Spartinivicinus poritis: one gene and its partner. Each later gene encodes a partner of the first gene's protein in a complex. Links are inferred from orthologs where the notes say so. Each region holds a gene or a part of one and is shown in the gene's direction. Other genes may lie near its edges. The genes, in order: ORQ98_RS00575 and sdhA.

What was found.
Region 2: the proteins of ORQ98_RS00575 (region 1) and sdhA are in contact, whole or in part, in a crystal structure (PDB 6C12), measured with the Escherichia coli proteins. The link is inferred for Spartinivicinus poritis from one-to-one orthologs.

Annotation. Positions count from the first base shown.
Region 1 is NZ_JAPMOU010000001.1:121,567-128,944, reverse strand. The notes cover bases 1,899-4,634. They hold ORQ98_RS00575 (FAD assembly factor SdhE), read left to right. Parts: upstream 1,899-3,005; coding sequence 3,006-3,263; downstream 3,264-4,634. Other genes in these bases: nadB (L-aspartate oxidase), read right to left, coding at 3,786-4,634; ORQ98_RS00570 (protein YgfX), read left to right, coding at 3,270-3,725; ygfZ (CAF17-like 4Fe-4S cluster assembly/insertion protein YgfZ), read right to left, coding at 1,899-2,842. Also shown: ORQ98_RS00590 (transporter substrate-binding domain-containing protein), read left to right, coding at 1-702; ORQ98_RS00585 (HDOD domain-containing protein), read right to left, coding at 826-1,662; more of ygfZ, read right to left, coding at 1,814-1,898; more of nadB, read right to left, coding at 4,635-5,396; RNA polymerase sigma factor RpoE, read left to right, coding at 5,931-6,515; ORQ98_RS00555 (sigma-E factor negative regulatory protein), read left to right, coding at 6,620-7,291; ORQ98_RS00550 (MucB/RseB C-terminal domain-containing protein), read left to right, coding at 7,293-7,378. UniProt on the Escherichia coli protein: An FAD assembly protein, which accelerates covalent attachment of the cofactor into other proteins.
Region 2 is NZ_JAPMOU010000003.1:289,320-296,951, reverse strand. Bases 2,453-5,442 are described here. They hold sdhA (succinate dehydrogenase flavoprotein subunit), read left to right. Parts: upstream 2,453-3,056; coding sequence 3,057-4,829; downstream 4,830-5,442. Other genes in these bases: ORQ98_RS04305 (succinate dehydrogenase iron-sulfur subunit), read left to right, coding at 4,840-5,442; sdhD (succinate dehydrogenase, hydrophobic membrane anchor protein), read left to right, coding at 2,685-3,053; sdhC (succinate dehydrogenase, cytochrome b556 subunit), read left to right, coding at 2,453-2,691. In the rest of the region: ORQ98_RS04330 (YkgJ family cysteine cluster protein), read left to right, coding at 1-138; gltA (citrate synthase), read right to left, coding at 302-1,588; more of sdhC, read left to right, coding at 2,317-2,452; more of ORQ98_RS04305, read left to right, coding at 5,443-5,547; ORQ98_RS04300 (2-oxoglutarate dehydrogenase E1 component), read left to right, coding at 6,191-7,632. UniProt on the Escherichia coli protein: Two distinct, membrane-bound, FAD-containing enzymes are responsible for the catalysis of fumarate and succinate interconversion; the fumarate reductase is used in anaerobic growth, and the succinate dehydrogenase is used in aerobic growth.

The DNA of each region.
Region 1 (7,378 bases):
GTCATGATTGCCAGGTGGCTCAAAGCGAAACCCATTATTAGCAATAAAAGGGTTAATCAACCTCAGTTAGAGTGGCCAGAGCAGCTTGCTAGTATTGATTTAACTGCAGGCTTATCCAGGGTTATGCAAAATCAGGTTTTATATTGTAAGTTGCTCCGCGATTTTATTAATCAGCAGCCAGCAAATTTGCAGTCACTAGGGCAGTCACTTACTAATCGAGACTGGGAGCAAGCCCTTTATCAAGCTCATACAATGAAGGGGGTTGCGGGTAATATTGGTGCTAACGAATTACAAGACAGTTGCTTGGCATTAGAAAAACTAATTAAAGCAGAGCAGTTTGAGCAGGCTGAGCAGGCATTTAATCAACTAGAAGCATGCTCTCAAATGTTGTCAGAAGAATTGAGTCAGTTACCAGGAGTCATTAGTGAAGACACTGATGATACGACAACTGACATCCAAGCAGCTGTTGGAGCTGAAGTGACTAGTGAGCATAATAGTAGTGATGCCTCTGCTGCAGATGAACTTGGTCAATTGAAAAATATGCTGGCTAGTGGGGATACCGAAGTAATGGCTGTATGGCAAAAGTTAATGCCCCAGTTAACGAACGCACTTGATCCAAAGCTGCTTGGCCAAATTGGAGAAAAAATTGATAACTTTGACTTTGATGAAGCGTTGCACCTAGTAGAAGAGAATATCCCTTAAATATATCGTTGCAAAAGACTAGCAATACGCCTATCAATAAACCCTGTTGCCAGAAGCCTAAAGGCAGCATTTGTTTGGCAGCAGGGCAAGTGATAGTGTTAAACCATTAATAGCATTAGGTCATTATTGAGCTAGCAGGGCCATAGCGGCTTCCATCTCATCACTCAAGTCTTCAGCTTCGTTCATGTCTACATTTGGATCTAAGCCGAGTTTTTCAAAAGCCTTTATTGAACTCCAGTCCATTTCTGTATAAGGGTGGCCAGTGCCGACTAAGCTTTGTAAGTTAGCGACCATCACAATATCTACGTAATCTACTTTAGGGGAGTCTCGATCAAACTTGATATATTCTTCAGGCACTTTGGCAATCATGCTGGGGAAATCCCAGGCTTCAAGAATTTTGGTGCCTAGAGTGGGGTGAGTTTTTTCAATAACATGAGCCAGGGTAATACTATCGGGAATGTTAGAGATACTTTCCACATAAGTCAGCACTGGTAGTGCACCAATTTTATGCATGAGTCCTGCAAGCATTGCTTGGTCTGGTTGTAGCTTAGTATAGTGTCGGCATAACACATTGCAGATACCTGCAACTTCAGTGCTTTTAGACCACACATCGCGCATCATTTTGTCTACAACATCTGAAGTAGCTTGGAACATTTGCTCCATCGCCAGCCCGGTGGCAAGGTTGGCACTATAGGTCATACCTAGCCGATTCACCGCCATTTGGATATTATCGATTTCACGGCTGGTACGCATTAAGGGGGAGTTAACGACCTTTATAATGCGAGCGGTAATGGCGGCATCATTACTAATAACTTTTGCCAACTCAACCACTCCTGCTTCCGGGTCTTCTGCGGTTTCCCGTACTTTTAATGCTACTTCAGGAAGGGTTGGCAGGCTTAATTCATCATTTCTAAGTGCGTCTAAAATCTCTTCTTCAATTCGTTCTGACAGGTTAGCCATAGGGAAAGCACCCAAATTAATCAGTCCGGGATTAGTATAGTCCGTTTATTTGGCGAACAGATAAATATACCCCTAGTGTATTCAGGTTGTCGCAAAATTTACTTTCTGTACTCTTTTGCAACACCCTCTATTACCTGGGAGGTGTATCTTTTTAGACAGTATAGGGCAAATCCAACAATATCACTTTTTCATTTGGCTGTTTGGCAAAATATAAGTCATCTGCTGCAACTGCCTTATCTTGTAGTACAGCTAGTGCTTGGAACTGGTTATTGGTTATTTGTGCGCTATTAATCAAGTGGCCTACATTTGCCGTATGTGAGTGAGACTGGAGAGGAGTCATATTAGGAATCGGCTGATCTGTTTGGTATTGAATGCAATACAGATGATTTTTTTGTTTCCCTAAATATTGCATGCGCGCAACAATTTCTTGACCTGTATAGCAGCCTTTTTTAAAGCTTATACCTCCTGTTACCTGCATATTAAACTGTTGAGGAATAAATGCCAGGCGAGCTTCCTGGTTTACCCAAGCTAAACCAGCCTGAATATCAAGTAGTTGCCACTGGTTGTAACTAACTGGAGCAACTTCGGCAGGCAAGTTTTCCCATAATTGGACTGCAGTTGCTGTAGTTAACCAGACTTGATAACGATGGAGCTGGCTTGGTAGCTGACAAATCACCTGGTTACTAAAAGACTGGCTTTGTCCAGCTTCGGATGGTGTTGGTATTTGCTGGCTATTGAGTAATGAAGGGATATGTGAGCCTGTTAGTCCAAGGCTTACATATTGGTCAGTGACATTAAGCATTTCGGCTTTAAAAAAAGCACAGTATTTTTTCAGTTCTTCAATCATCGAGTCGACTAAATTACGATCCATAATTAGCCAAAAATGATTGGGCAAGCGAAGTAAGTAAAAGTTAGTAAGCATTCGTCCTTTGTTATTACAACAGGCACCTAATGTCAGGGTATTGTCTGGGAGTGCTTTGACATCACAAGTCAGTTGGCCTTGTAAAAATTGCTCAGCACCTTCTCCAGATACTTGTAAAATTCCTTGTGGTCCAAGGTCACTAATGATGGACTGTTGAGTTATGTCTGATAGCTCTTCTTGGTTATGGAAGCATGTCAGTAGATGGCCATCAAAGGTTGCACCCTGTTTAGTTAGAAATGATTGCCATGTGGTGGTCATGTTGAACATTTAACCTGTTGTTAGTGATGATGATAAAAGAGAATATGATTGACATATTACTGAGATTATCAACATGAATAAATGCGTAATTTGTTGAGGAAGCATATAATGCTAGGGCTAGGGAGTGGAACAGACCCTTATCTCAAAGTAGTAGAGGCTTGTTATGAAATCACAAACTGAACTCAATCGGTTATTTTGGCATAGTCGGCGCGGTATGCTGGAGTTGGATGTACTATTAGTGCCTTTTTTAAAGGAAGCTTATCCGCAGTTGAGCCCTGAAGATCAAGCCCGTTATGAAAAGCTACTGAGTTGTGAGGATCAAGATATGTTTGGCTGGTTTATGCAAAAAAGTCGCCCAGAAGACCCTGACCTAGCTCGTATTGTTGATATTATTTTGGATCGAGTGCAACCAAAGGAGTAGCGCTAAATTAATGGTCACCAACTTAAGTTAAAAATCAGTTCTTCTAAGGCGCTTTGTATTTACCTTACTAGTTTATATTTAGGGTTGGCAGTATTACTTTGTTGGCTGGTAAATATACACTGGGCACTTAAGTTAACTACGGTTGGTGGCCTACTGGCTTTTGGTTGTTATCAAACTTTGTTGTATGGATTAAAAAAGCTGCCAGGTAGCATTATTGAGCTTAGGCGGTTGAGTCAAACTCAGTGGCAGTTACTAACCAACCAGCAAGTTACTTTTCAGGGTGAGCTAGCAAATGACTGTTTTATCACTGTGCCCTTAACGATTGTTCGGATTAAAGTAGGCCAGTTGTCACGATACTCGCTGGTGATTACCCCCGACTCTGTTGATAAAGAAGCCTACCGTCAATTGCGAGTAATTTTAAGCCACGACTTTGCCACTGAGCCAGAAAACCCTATTCTTTAAAACCTAGCTTTGCAAAAGTCTCTCTTGTTGCAATTAGGTACAACTTTCTGTTGCTTACCGTTAGAAGTTCGCACCTAGAAAATTTTCAGGGATTAAGATAGTGTCAGTAGCAACGGGTAATTGCTCTGGATAGTCAAGGGTATAATGCAAACCACGACTCTCTTTTCGTTGCAAGGCAGACTGGATAATTAAGTCTGCAACGACAGCCAGGTTACGCAACTCAATTAAGTCATTACTGACTTTATAGTTGCTGTAAAATTCATAAATCTCTTGTTGTAAAAGGTCAATACGGTGTTTGGCACGCTGTAAGCGCTTATTGGTTCTGACGATGCCTACATAGTCCCACATGAACCGTCTTAACTCTTCCCAGTTGTGGGCAATAATAATGTCTTCATCTGAGTCAGTGACCTGACTCTCATCCCATGCTGGTACAGCTGGTGTTGTCTGGGTGTTTGGCAGTTTTGCTAAAATGTTTATTGCAGCAGAGCGGCCATAAACAATACATTCTAATAATGAATTACTGGCTAATCGGTTGGCTCCGTGTAAGCCTGTAAAGCTGGCTTCTCCAATAGCGTAAAGGTTGGGAATATCTGTTTGGCCATGCTGATCAACTAAAACTCCCCCACAAGTGTAGTGAGCGGCAGGCACTACTGGAATAGGTTCTTTGGTGATATCAATACCAAAGCTGGCACAGTGCTGTAATATGGTGGGAAAATGCTGCTCAATAAATTTGGCAGGCTTATGACTAATGTCTAAAAATACACAGTCTAAACCCAAGCGTTTCATTTCATGGTCAATGCCTCGTGCCACAATATCGCGAGGAGCTAATTCACCACGAGGATCAAACTGATCCATAAAGCGCTGGCCATTGGGTAATAGTAATTTGCCACCTTCTCCTCTAACGGCTTCAGAAATTAAAAATGACTTGGCATGGGGATGAAATAAACAAGTAGGGTGAAACTGATTGAACTCCATATTGGCTACTCGGCAACCTGCTCGCCAAGCCATCGCAATGCCATCTCCTGAAGCACCATCCTGATTACTCGTATATAGATAAACTTTGCTGGCACCACCTGTCGCAATGACAGTGAACTTAGTTTGAAATAGCTCTACTTGATCAGTGCTAAGGTTCAGTACGTAAGCACCTATACAACAGTTGTGAGCATGACCAAATTTTTGGCTATTAATCAAGTCAATGGCAACACGTTGGTCAAATAGAGTGATATTAGGATGAGCCTGTGCTTTTTCTATAAGTGTTTCAAAAATTGCTTGGCCAGTGGCATCGGCTGCATGGATAACTCGGCGATGGCTATGACCACCTTCTTTAGTAAGGTGAAAGCCATTGTTACTTTTTCTGTCTTTGGTAAAAGGCACGCCACTATTAATCAGCCATTGGATGCTTTCTTGGCTGTGACTAACGGTATATTTCACTGCATCTGCGTGGCAAAGACCCGCTCCAGCCTTTTCAGTATCGTTAATATGCGCTTCTATGGTATCGTCACTGTCAATTACAGCGGCAACACCTCCTTGGGCCCAATAAGTTGAGCCAGCAGCCAGGTCGGCTTTGCTTAATACGGCTACACTGGACTGTTCAGCAAGGTGAAGCGCTAACGTCAGACCTGCTGCACCGCTTCCGATAATGAGGACATCAAAATGATGGGCTGTTTTCATAGGGTGGGAGCTAATCAATGGGCATTTAACAAAAAACGCTAGTATAACTGCATACCCTTTATGGCGGCTAGCATGATTACGACACTAAAACTGTTAATTAAATAACGAGACTGCTGTGGCGCTAATCAACCAATTTTGTGAAAAGGCTTAAGGTTCTGGAAGGAACTTAAGGCGATTGAGTGAATCAATTATCCGTCAGGAAATAGAAAGTTGTTTTCTATTAATAGACTACAACTGTTGTTAGTTTGGCTGAGGTACAACTAGCTTGATAGCTAATCAGCAGTTAGGCAGACAGATAATACAGATAACTAAGGCATTTTTAGGTAGTTTAAGAAGGCAGTTGAGTAAAGTTAATTGGGTAAGTTGGTTTATTAAATCCTGCGGGGCATGATTAGATGACTTATCCTAAAAAAGCAGAGAACTTTTGTTATTGAGTATGGTCTACACAACAGAACAAAATGTGATGCTTCGGCAACTCCCACGGGGCTTTCAGCTGCAACTGCAGCCTTTAGCCATTGAGCGGGGGAGGTGGCGATGGTAAGTACGCAAGACTCGGATCAACGATTAGTTGAGCGAGTGCAACAGGGGGATAAGCGTGCTTTTGATATGTTGGTAATGAAGTACCAACACAAAATCCTGGGACTTGTTAGTCGTTATATTCATGATCATCAGGAAGTTCAGGATGTTGCTCAAGAAGCGTTTATCAAAGCTTATCGAGCACTTGATAAATTCAGAGGAGATAGCGCATTTTATACCTGGTTGTATCGAATTGCGATAAATACAGCAAAGAATCACTTAGTATCCAAGGGGCGACGCCCACCTGATACTGATGTTGATACAGAGGATGCTGAGTATTTTGAAGGGCAAAATCCTCTTAAAGATATTGAATCACCAGAAAATCGGCTTTTTCGTGATGAAGTAGAAAAAGTGGTCTACAAGGCAATTGCGGGCTTGCCTGATGACCTAAGAACAGCGGTGACATTACGAGAATTTGATGGCTTAAGTTATGAAGAAATTGCTGAGGTTATGCAATGTCCCGTTGGGACAGTGCGGTCACGAATTTTTCGTGCAAGGGAAGCAATTGATAAACAAATTAGGCCATTAGTTAACCAAGCTTAATGATTTAATAATTGGTTTGAGATTATTGAAGTTAAGCTATTTAAAGTTAGGCATGAAAGAGAAAGAAATGCGACAAAAATATAGCTATTCTTGTGAGGTGCCTCATGAATCAAGATGAACGTTTGTGCGAGTCATTGTCCGCATTCATCGATGGTGAGGCCAGTGAGTTAGAAATACACCGACTACTTAAACAGTCGCAAGAGAATGATGCGGTTAGACAAACATCATTTCGGTATCACCTGATTGGTGAGGCCATGCGACATGAAACGCATCAGTTTTCCTCCATTGATATTTCCTCTGCAGTGAGTGCTTCGATAAAGGAGGAGCCAGCGTTACAAGTTAGCTCTGTGAATGGAGCTGAAAAAACAGTGGTGGGGCGCTGGTTGCAGCCTTTAGCTAGTGTTGCTGTTGCAGCATCTGTTGCTTTTGCTGTAGTAGTAGGGGTGCAGGTATTTCAGGCTGAGCAATTAGAACAGCCAGGACAACCGCTTGCTGTTACTGATCAAGAAAGAGCAGCTGAAACTAATGCAAAATACACAGCACCTGCTTTTAATTCTGGGCCACAATTAGCATCATCGCCGCAAGTAGCAACTCCTGTCTCGGCTGTTCGACAGTCTTCTGTGAATTCGCCTCGGCTATTTCCTCAGCAGACAATTGACCAAGCAACGCAAACTCGCATTCAGTCTTATTTGATACAGCATGCTGAGCACTCGACTCTTACTAATGGTCAAGGTATTTTACCGTTTGCCCGGGTAGATAAATTTGAGACTCAGTAGTATGAAAAAGCGGTGTTGGAGTCGAGCTACCTCGTGGCTAGCTTTTTCATTATTGATTGGATCAAGTGGCAATATTTTAGCAGAAAC
Region 2 (7,632 bases), on another replicon or contig:
CGGTTATTTGGTCAACCAGAAAGGCCCATGGTGTGTTTGCAGTTTACGGCAGATGCCGCGGTTTGTGGTGAGACGAATCAGCAGGCGTTGGTGAATTTGATGGAATTGGAGGTGGTGACGGACAGCTTCCCCCTTTGAAAAAGGGGGACTGAGGGGGATTTCATAAAAACTTACTAAAGCACCTCAAGCAACCCGCTCGTCTTTTACGTTCAAATTTAAATCCCCCCTAGCCCCCTTTACTAAAGGGGGGAAGTAGCATCTGCGATAGTCTCAAGGAGGGGGGAAGCGTCTTTTGCAATATTTACTTCCGCTTCTCCACTGGCACAAAGTCCCGCTTTTCTGAGCCGGTATACAATTGACGTGGACGACCAATCCGGTATGGGCCGCTGATCATTTCGTGCCAGTGGGCGATCCAGCCTGGGGTTCGGCCGGTGGCGAAGATCACAGTGAACATTTCCGTCGGTATGCCGATGGCTTTTAAAATAATGCCAGAATAAAAGTCGACGTTTGGATACAGTTTACGTTTAACGAAGTACTCGTCTTCTAACGCGATTTTTTCCAGACGCTTGGCAATTTTCAGTAATGGGTCGTTTTCCAGGCCAAGTTCTTCCAGTACTTCATCACAGCTTTGCTTCATTACTTTGGCTCGTGGGTCGAAGTTTTTGTATACCCGATGGCCGAAGCCCATTAGACGGAATGGGTCGTCTTTATCTTTGGCACGAGCAATAAACTTATCAATATGCTTTTCGTCGCCAATTTCTTCCAGCATATTGAGTACCGCTTCGTTGGCGCCACCGTGAGCAGGTCCCCATAAAGCAGCAATGCCAGAAGCAATACAGGCAAATGGGTTGGCACCAGATGAACCAGCCAGGCGAACAGTAGAAGTTGAAGCATTTTGTTCGTGGTCAGCATGGAGAAGGAAAATACGGTCCATGGCACGAGCAAGCACTGGGTTAATATTGCTTTCTTCACAAGGGGTGCCAAACATCATGTGCAAGAAGTTTTCGCCATAACTTAAGTCATTGCGAGGGTACATGAAGGGTTGGCCAATGGAATATTTATATACCATTGCAGCCAGGGTTGGCATTTTTGAAATCAACCGGAAAGCGGCAATTTCTCGGTGGTGCTCATTACTGATATCCAGTGAGTCATGGTAGAAAGCGGATAATGCGCCAACTACCCCACACATGATGGCCATTGGGTGCGCATCACGGCGGAAACCGTTAAAAAAGTTACGCAGTTGCTCGTGAACCATGGTGTGGTTTTTTATTGTGGCAATAAATTTGGCTTTTTGCTCGGCGTTGGGTAGGTCGCCATACATCAGCAAGTAGCAAACTTCTAAATAGTCTGATTGTTCGGCTAATTGCTCGATAGGGTAACCACGGTGTAGCAGTACGCCTTTAGAGCCGTCAATAAAGGTAATTTTTGACTCGCAAGCGGCAGTGGATACGAAGCCAGGATCAAAAGTAAAAAAACCTTTGGACGTTAACTCTCTTACATCAATTACATCAGGCCCAAGCGAACCGGAGTAAACGGGTAGCTCATGGGTTGTATCGCCGATGGTCAATTGCGCTTTTTTTTCTGCCATCTAGGCCTCCTATCATGCCATTCTTTTGGAAGGGTAAAACATCATTGGTACGGATATACCCTCTTACTATTGTAAAACACTTAGGGTCTGTTGACGTTTAAGCAAAGAACGCTTTTGGCAGCTTGCAAGTAATTATCAACAAACGCTAGTAAATTGACGAATAAACACCGTCTTAATTATATCTTCCCAGGAGGTGGGAGGGTGTCGAAAACCTATTACGATACCCTCAGTAAACGGGCACAACTATAGAGAGAAAGAACATTTTGTCAAATGTGCCCAGGTTGGGGGCTTGTTGAATAATTATTACTGAAAAATTATATAGTTGTTACCTTTAAGCTATTGTAGACTCCAAGAAGAAACAGCTTAGCCTATTTTAGTAGCATATTTAACTAGTTAATAACAGTCTTCTATCTTTGAAATTAATCGCTGGTTATTACATTAGGGAAGCAGCAATTTTCTGTTTATATAATATTTGATTAAAAAATAATCTGATTGTGGGTGGATGTAGTAACATTACACAATTGTAATTAATAAACGATCTATTTATACTTCAGCCGCGAATTTGTTGGGGTTACTGGCTAATACAGTCAATGACTTCTAACCTATTTATGAAACGAGCTGCATCCTATAAATAAGTGGCGCCACTCATTTATAGGATGCAGCACGAGTCTTTGTACGCGTCCAAAAGATATCACGCCTGACTGGGCCTGCTTGAGTGTGAAAGAGCCGTGAATAGCAAACGACCTGTAAACTTAGATCTTAGAACTATAAAACTCCCGTTACCAGCGTACACTTCCATCCTCCACCGTATATCGGGTGTCATTCTTTTTGTTGGCATCGCTTTTCTTTTAAGTGCTTTGGAATCATCCCTAAGCTCTGAAGAAGGCTTTAACAGTATAAAAGAAACAATGAGCCATCCCTTCGCCAAGTTTATCACTTGGGGTTTATTGTCAGCATTAATTTATCACTTTGTTGCTGGTGTAAAACACTTGTTGCTCGACATCGATATTGCTGATGGTAAAGAGTCTGGCTTATTAGCCTCCAAAGTGACACTTGCTGTTTCTGTATTACTGATTCTGATCGCTGGGGTGTGGGTATGGTAACCAATGTAACCAACTTGTCTCGTAGTGGCTTATATGACTGGATGGTACAGCGTGTATCAGCCATTGTACTAGGTGCCTACTTTATTTTTATGATGGGCTATTTCATTACGCATCCTGGCTTGACCTATGCTGACTGGCATGCACTTTTCAGCGGGACAGGTATGCGTATTTTTAGCTTAATGGCCATTGTCGCATTAGGTGCACATGCCTGGGTTGGTATGTGGACCATCACGACCGACTACCTGACTGAGCAAGCAATTGGCAATAAAGCGGTTGTTGTCCGCTTTTCTGTTCAAGCGCTATGTGGCTTTGCCATGTTTGCTTATGTGGTTTGGGGTATTCAGATTTTGTGGGGATTATAATCAATGGCCAATATTCGCACCATTTCCTTTGATGCAATTGTAGTTGGTGGTGGTGGTGCCGGGATGCGCGCGGCACTGCAATTGACCGAGTCAGGTGTTAAAACTGCCTGTATTACTAAAGTATTTCCAACACGTTCGCACACAGTTTCCGCTCAAGGTGGTATCACTTGTGCGATTGCCAGTGCTGATCCTAATGATGATTGGCGTTGGCATATGTACGACACCGTAAAAGGCTCTGATTACATTGGTGATCAGGATGCTATCGAATATATGTGCTCGGTAGGTCCGCAAGCTGTATTTGAGCTTGAGCATATGGGGCTGCCATTTTCCCGTACTGAAACCGGTCGTATTTATCAGCGGCCGTTTGGTGGTCAGTCGAAAAATTTTGGTGAAGGTGGTCAGGCGGCGAGAACCTGTGCTGCGGCTGACCGTACTGGCCATGCTTTATTGCATGCACTTTATCAAGGTAACTTAAAAGGTGGTACTACCTTCTTAAATGAATGGTATGCCGTTGATTTGGTTAAAAACCAAAAAGGGTCAATTGTTGGGGTTGTTGCGATTTGTATCGAAACCGGCGAAACCGTTTATATCAAATCCAAAGCCACAGTATTAGCAACCGGCGGCGCTGGTCGTATTTACCAATCAACCACTAACGCGCTTATTAATACCGGGGATGGTGTGGGTATGTCATTGCGTGCTGGTGTGCCTGCTCAAGATATGGAAATGTGGCAGTTCCACCCAACCGGTATTGCTGGAGCCGGTGTGCTGGTGACTGAAGGCTGCCGTGGTGAAGGTGGCTACTTAATCAATAGCGAAGGTGAACGCTTCATGGAGCGTTATGCCCCGAATGCAAAAGACTTGGCTGGTCGTGATGTAGTGGCTCGTTCAATGATTTTAGAAATTCTGGAAGGCCGTGGCTGTGGTCCAAATAAAGACCACGTACTGTTAAAGTTAGATCACTTGGGTGACGAAACCCTGAATTTACGTCTGCCTGGTATTTTAGAGTTATCCCGTACCTTTGCCCATGTTGATCCAGTTAAACAGCCAATTCCGGTGGTCCCAACCTGTCACTATATGATGGGAGGTGTGGCGACGAATGTGGGTGGTCAGGCGATTGCTCAAGATAAGAAAGGCAAAGACATGGTTGTTGAAGGTCTTTATGCCTGTGGTGAAGTGGCTTGTGTTTCAGTACACGGCGCTAACCGTTTAGGTGGTAATTCACTGCTTGACTTAGTGGTATTTGGTCGTGCGGCTGGTTTACAAATTGAGCAGTCATTGCGTGAAGGCTTTGACTCAATGGATGCCAGTGATACTGATATTGAAGCAGCGATGTCCCGTTTGAATCGCTTAAATACATCAAAAGGCGGTGAAAAAGTCGCTGAAGTGCGTGCTGAATTACAAAAGACCATGCAGCTTTATTTTGGTGTATTCCGCGAAGGCAAGAGTATGCAAAAAGGCATTAAAATACTCGAGGAAATTGGCGAGCGGATTCAAAATACCCATTTAGAAGACAAGTCATCTGCATTTAATACGGCACGTATTGAAGCACTTGAGTTGGAAAACCTTTATGAAGTAGCCTTTGCTACAGCGATGGCGGCTGAAGAGCGCAAAGAAAGTCGTGGTGCTCACGCCAGAGATGACTATCCAGATCGGGATGATAAAAACTGGTTAAAACACTCTATGTATTTCCCATTAGAGAAACGGATTGGTAAGCGAGACGTTAATTTCTCGCCGAAGACAGTTGATGCGTTTCCACCAAAAGCACGTAAATACTAAGGGGGAGATCATGTTAGTCAGTATCTATCGTTATAATCCTGAAACCGATAAAACCCCTTACATGCAGGATGTGACCATTGATCTTCCTGAAGGTAAGGATTTAATGGTGCTGGATGTATTGGGTTTGTTGAAAGAAAAGGACCCATCGTTAGCTTACCGTCGTTCCTGCCGTGAAGGCGTATGTGGCTCTGATGGCATGAATATGAATGGCACTAATGGGTTGGCGTGTATTACCCCTGTATCAGAGGCCACTAAAGGTAGCAATAAACTGATTTTGCGGCCATTACCTGGGTTACCGGTGGTACGTGACCTGGTAGTGGATATGAGTCAATTCTATAAGCAGTATGAGAAAATTAAACCTTATCTGCTGAATGATGAACCAGCACCAGCAATTGAACGGTTGCAAATGCCTGAAGACAGAGAAAAATTAGACGGCTTGTATGAGTGTATTTTATGTGCCTGCTGTTCTACTTCCTGCCCTTCATTTTGGTGGAACCCTGATAAGTTTGTTGGTCCTGCTGGTTTATTGCAAGCTTATCGTTTTCTTGCAGATAGTCGTGATACGCACACTGAAGAGCGGCTTGCAGAATTAGACGACCCTTTTAGTGTATTCCGTTGCCGGGGTATAATGAATTGTGTCAATGTTTGCCCTAAGGGGCTTAACCCAACTCGCGCCATTGGCCACATTAGGCAAATGCTGTTAAAGAGTGGGACTTAGTAATAGTAATTTCAGGTGTTTCAGTTCATACTGTGCACCTGTTTTTGTAGGGCATTTAAACAGGTAGGTCAAGTTATTTACAGTAGGATATTTTTTCTGCCTGTGAATATCTGACAAAATAATCAAAAGGGAGGGTGCAGGCCCTTTTAATTATTTTGGTTAGATGTACTTATACTAAATGCTTTTGGTAATAGGTATAAAACCCAAAGCGTCAGTTGGTTGAGTATTTCCGACAGGTGCCCTACATGCAAGGTTAACTGTATTGCAGTGCATAATGCACTTATAAATGTACTTGTAAGAATGTGCTTATATAGAGTGCGTTTATAAGAGCGTCTTTTTAAAGATAGGCTTTTAAAAAGGTGCTTTGAATTTTATGTATTGTCATGCAACTGAATAGCCGGAGCTGGTAGATTGTGTTTAATTTTCGTTTAAATACAACTGCCGTAATGCCCCGGTTTTTGTGTGAGTGTTAGAACCGAAATATAACGAGTCTGTTTGTCGGCCTATCTGGTAAAGCAGCTTAAGCTTATTTGGTCAACAAGTAATAAGCTGTTTAGCCCTAGATAAAAGCAGTTTTGCTTGATCGGGGGTGAAAACCTGACAAAACTTGCCGGATAGCTGTCTTACTCATGGGGTAATAAGAATGCAAGAAGGTGTCATGCACCAGATGTGGCGGACGGCGCATATATCTGGTGGCAATGCAGCTTATGTAGAAGAGTTATACGAGCAATTTTTGCGTGATCCAAATGCCATCCCAGAAGAGTGGCGTGATTATTTTGAAAAATTGCCACAAATTGAAGGCGTCAGTGCTCAAGATGTTTCGCATGCAACAATTCGAGAACACTTCCAGCTACTAGCCAAACAACGATCTACCTCCCATGTAATGGCACCGGTTTCCGTTACTTCTGAACATGAGAAAAAACAAGTTCAGGTAATGGAGTTGATTGAGTCATTCCGTCAACGGGGTCACCAGAATTCCAAGCTTGACCCCCTAAATCTTCAGCAGCGTCAGCAAGTCCCAGATTTAACTTTGGAACATCATGGGCTTAATCAAGCTGATTTAGACACCGTATTTCAAACAGTTTCCCTCTCTTTCGGTAAAGACGAAGCCACTCTTAAAGAGATCTGGCAAGGTTTAAAAAACACTTACTGCTCTACCATTGGTGCTGAGTTTATGCACATAGTGGATTCAGAAGAGCGTCGCTGGTTTGAGCAGCGCTTAGAGTCCAATCGAGCCCATCCAACGATTAGCAAAGAATCCAAACTGCATTTATTAGAGCGACTATCAGCTGCAGAAGGCTTAGAAAAATATTTAGGCACTAAATACCCAGGGACTAAACGCTTTGGTCTGGAAGGGGGCGAAAGCTTAGTGCCAATGGTTGATGAACTCATTCAACGGGCCGGCTCCTATGGTGCCAAAGAAATGGTTATTGGCATGGCCCATCGGGGTCGCTTGAATTTATTAGTGAATATCCTGGGTAAAAACCCCGCTGATTTATTTGATGAGTTTGAAGGGAAAAAACTCCAGGATGAAGGCTCAGGTGATGTGAAATACCATCAAGGCTTTTCATCTAATGTGATGACGCCTGGTGGTGAAATTCACTTGGCGATGGCATTTAACCCATCTCACCTGGAAATTGTTTCACCTGTCGTTGAAGGTTCGGTAAGGGCGCGTCAAGATCGTCGTAATGATGTTAATCGTGATTTAGTGGTACCTATTAATCTTCATGGTGATGCAGCATTTGCTGGTCAGGGTGTGGTAATGGAAACCCTGCAAATGTCGCAAACCCGGGCTTATAAGACAGGCGGTACCATCCATATTATTGTTAACAACCAGGTTGGTTTTACCACCAGTCGTCAGGATGATGCCCGCTCAACAGAATATTGCACTGATGTCGCTAAAATCGTTGAGGCGCCAATTCTGCATGTGAACGGCGATGATCCAGAAGCCGTATTATTTGTCACTCGTCTGGCTTTAGACTACCGGATGCAGTTTAAAAAAGATGTGGTCATTGACCTGGTTTGTTATCGCCGTCGTGGCCACAATGAGGCGGATGAGCCTTCTGGTACACAGCCGTTGATGTA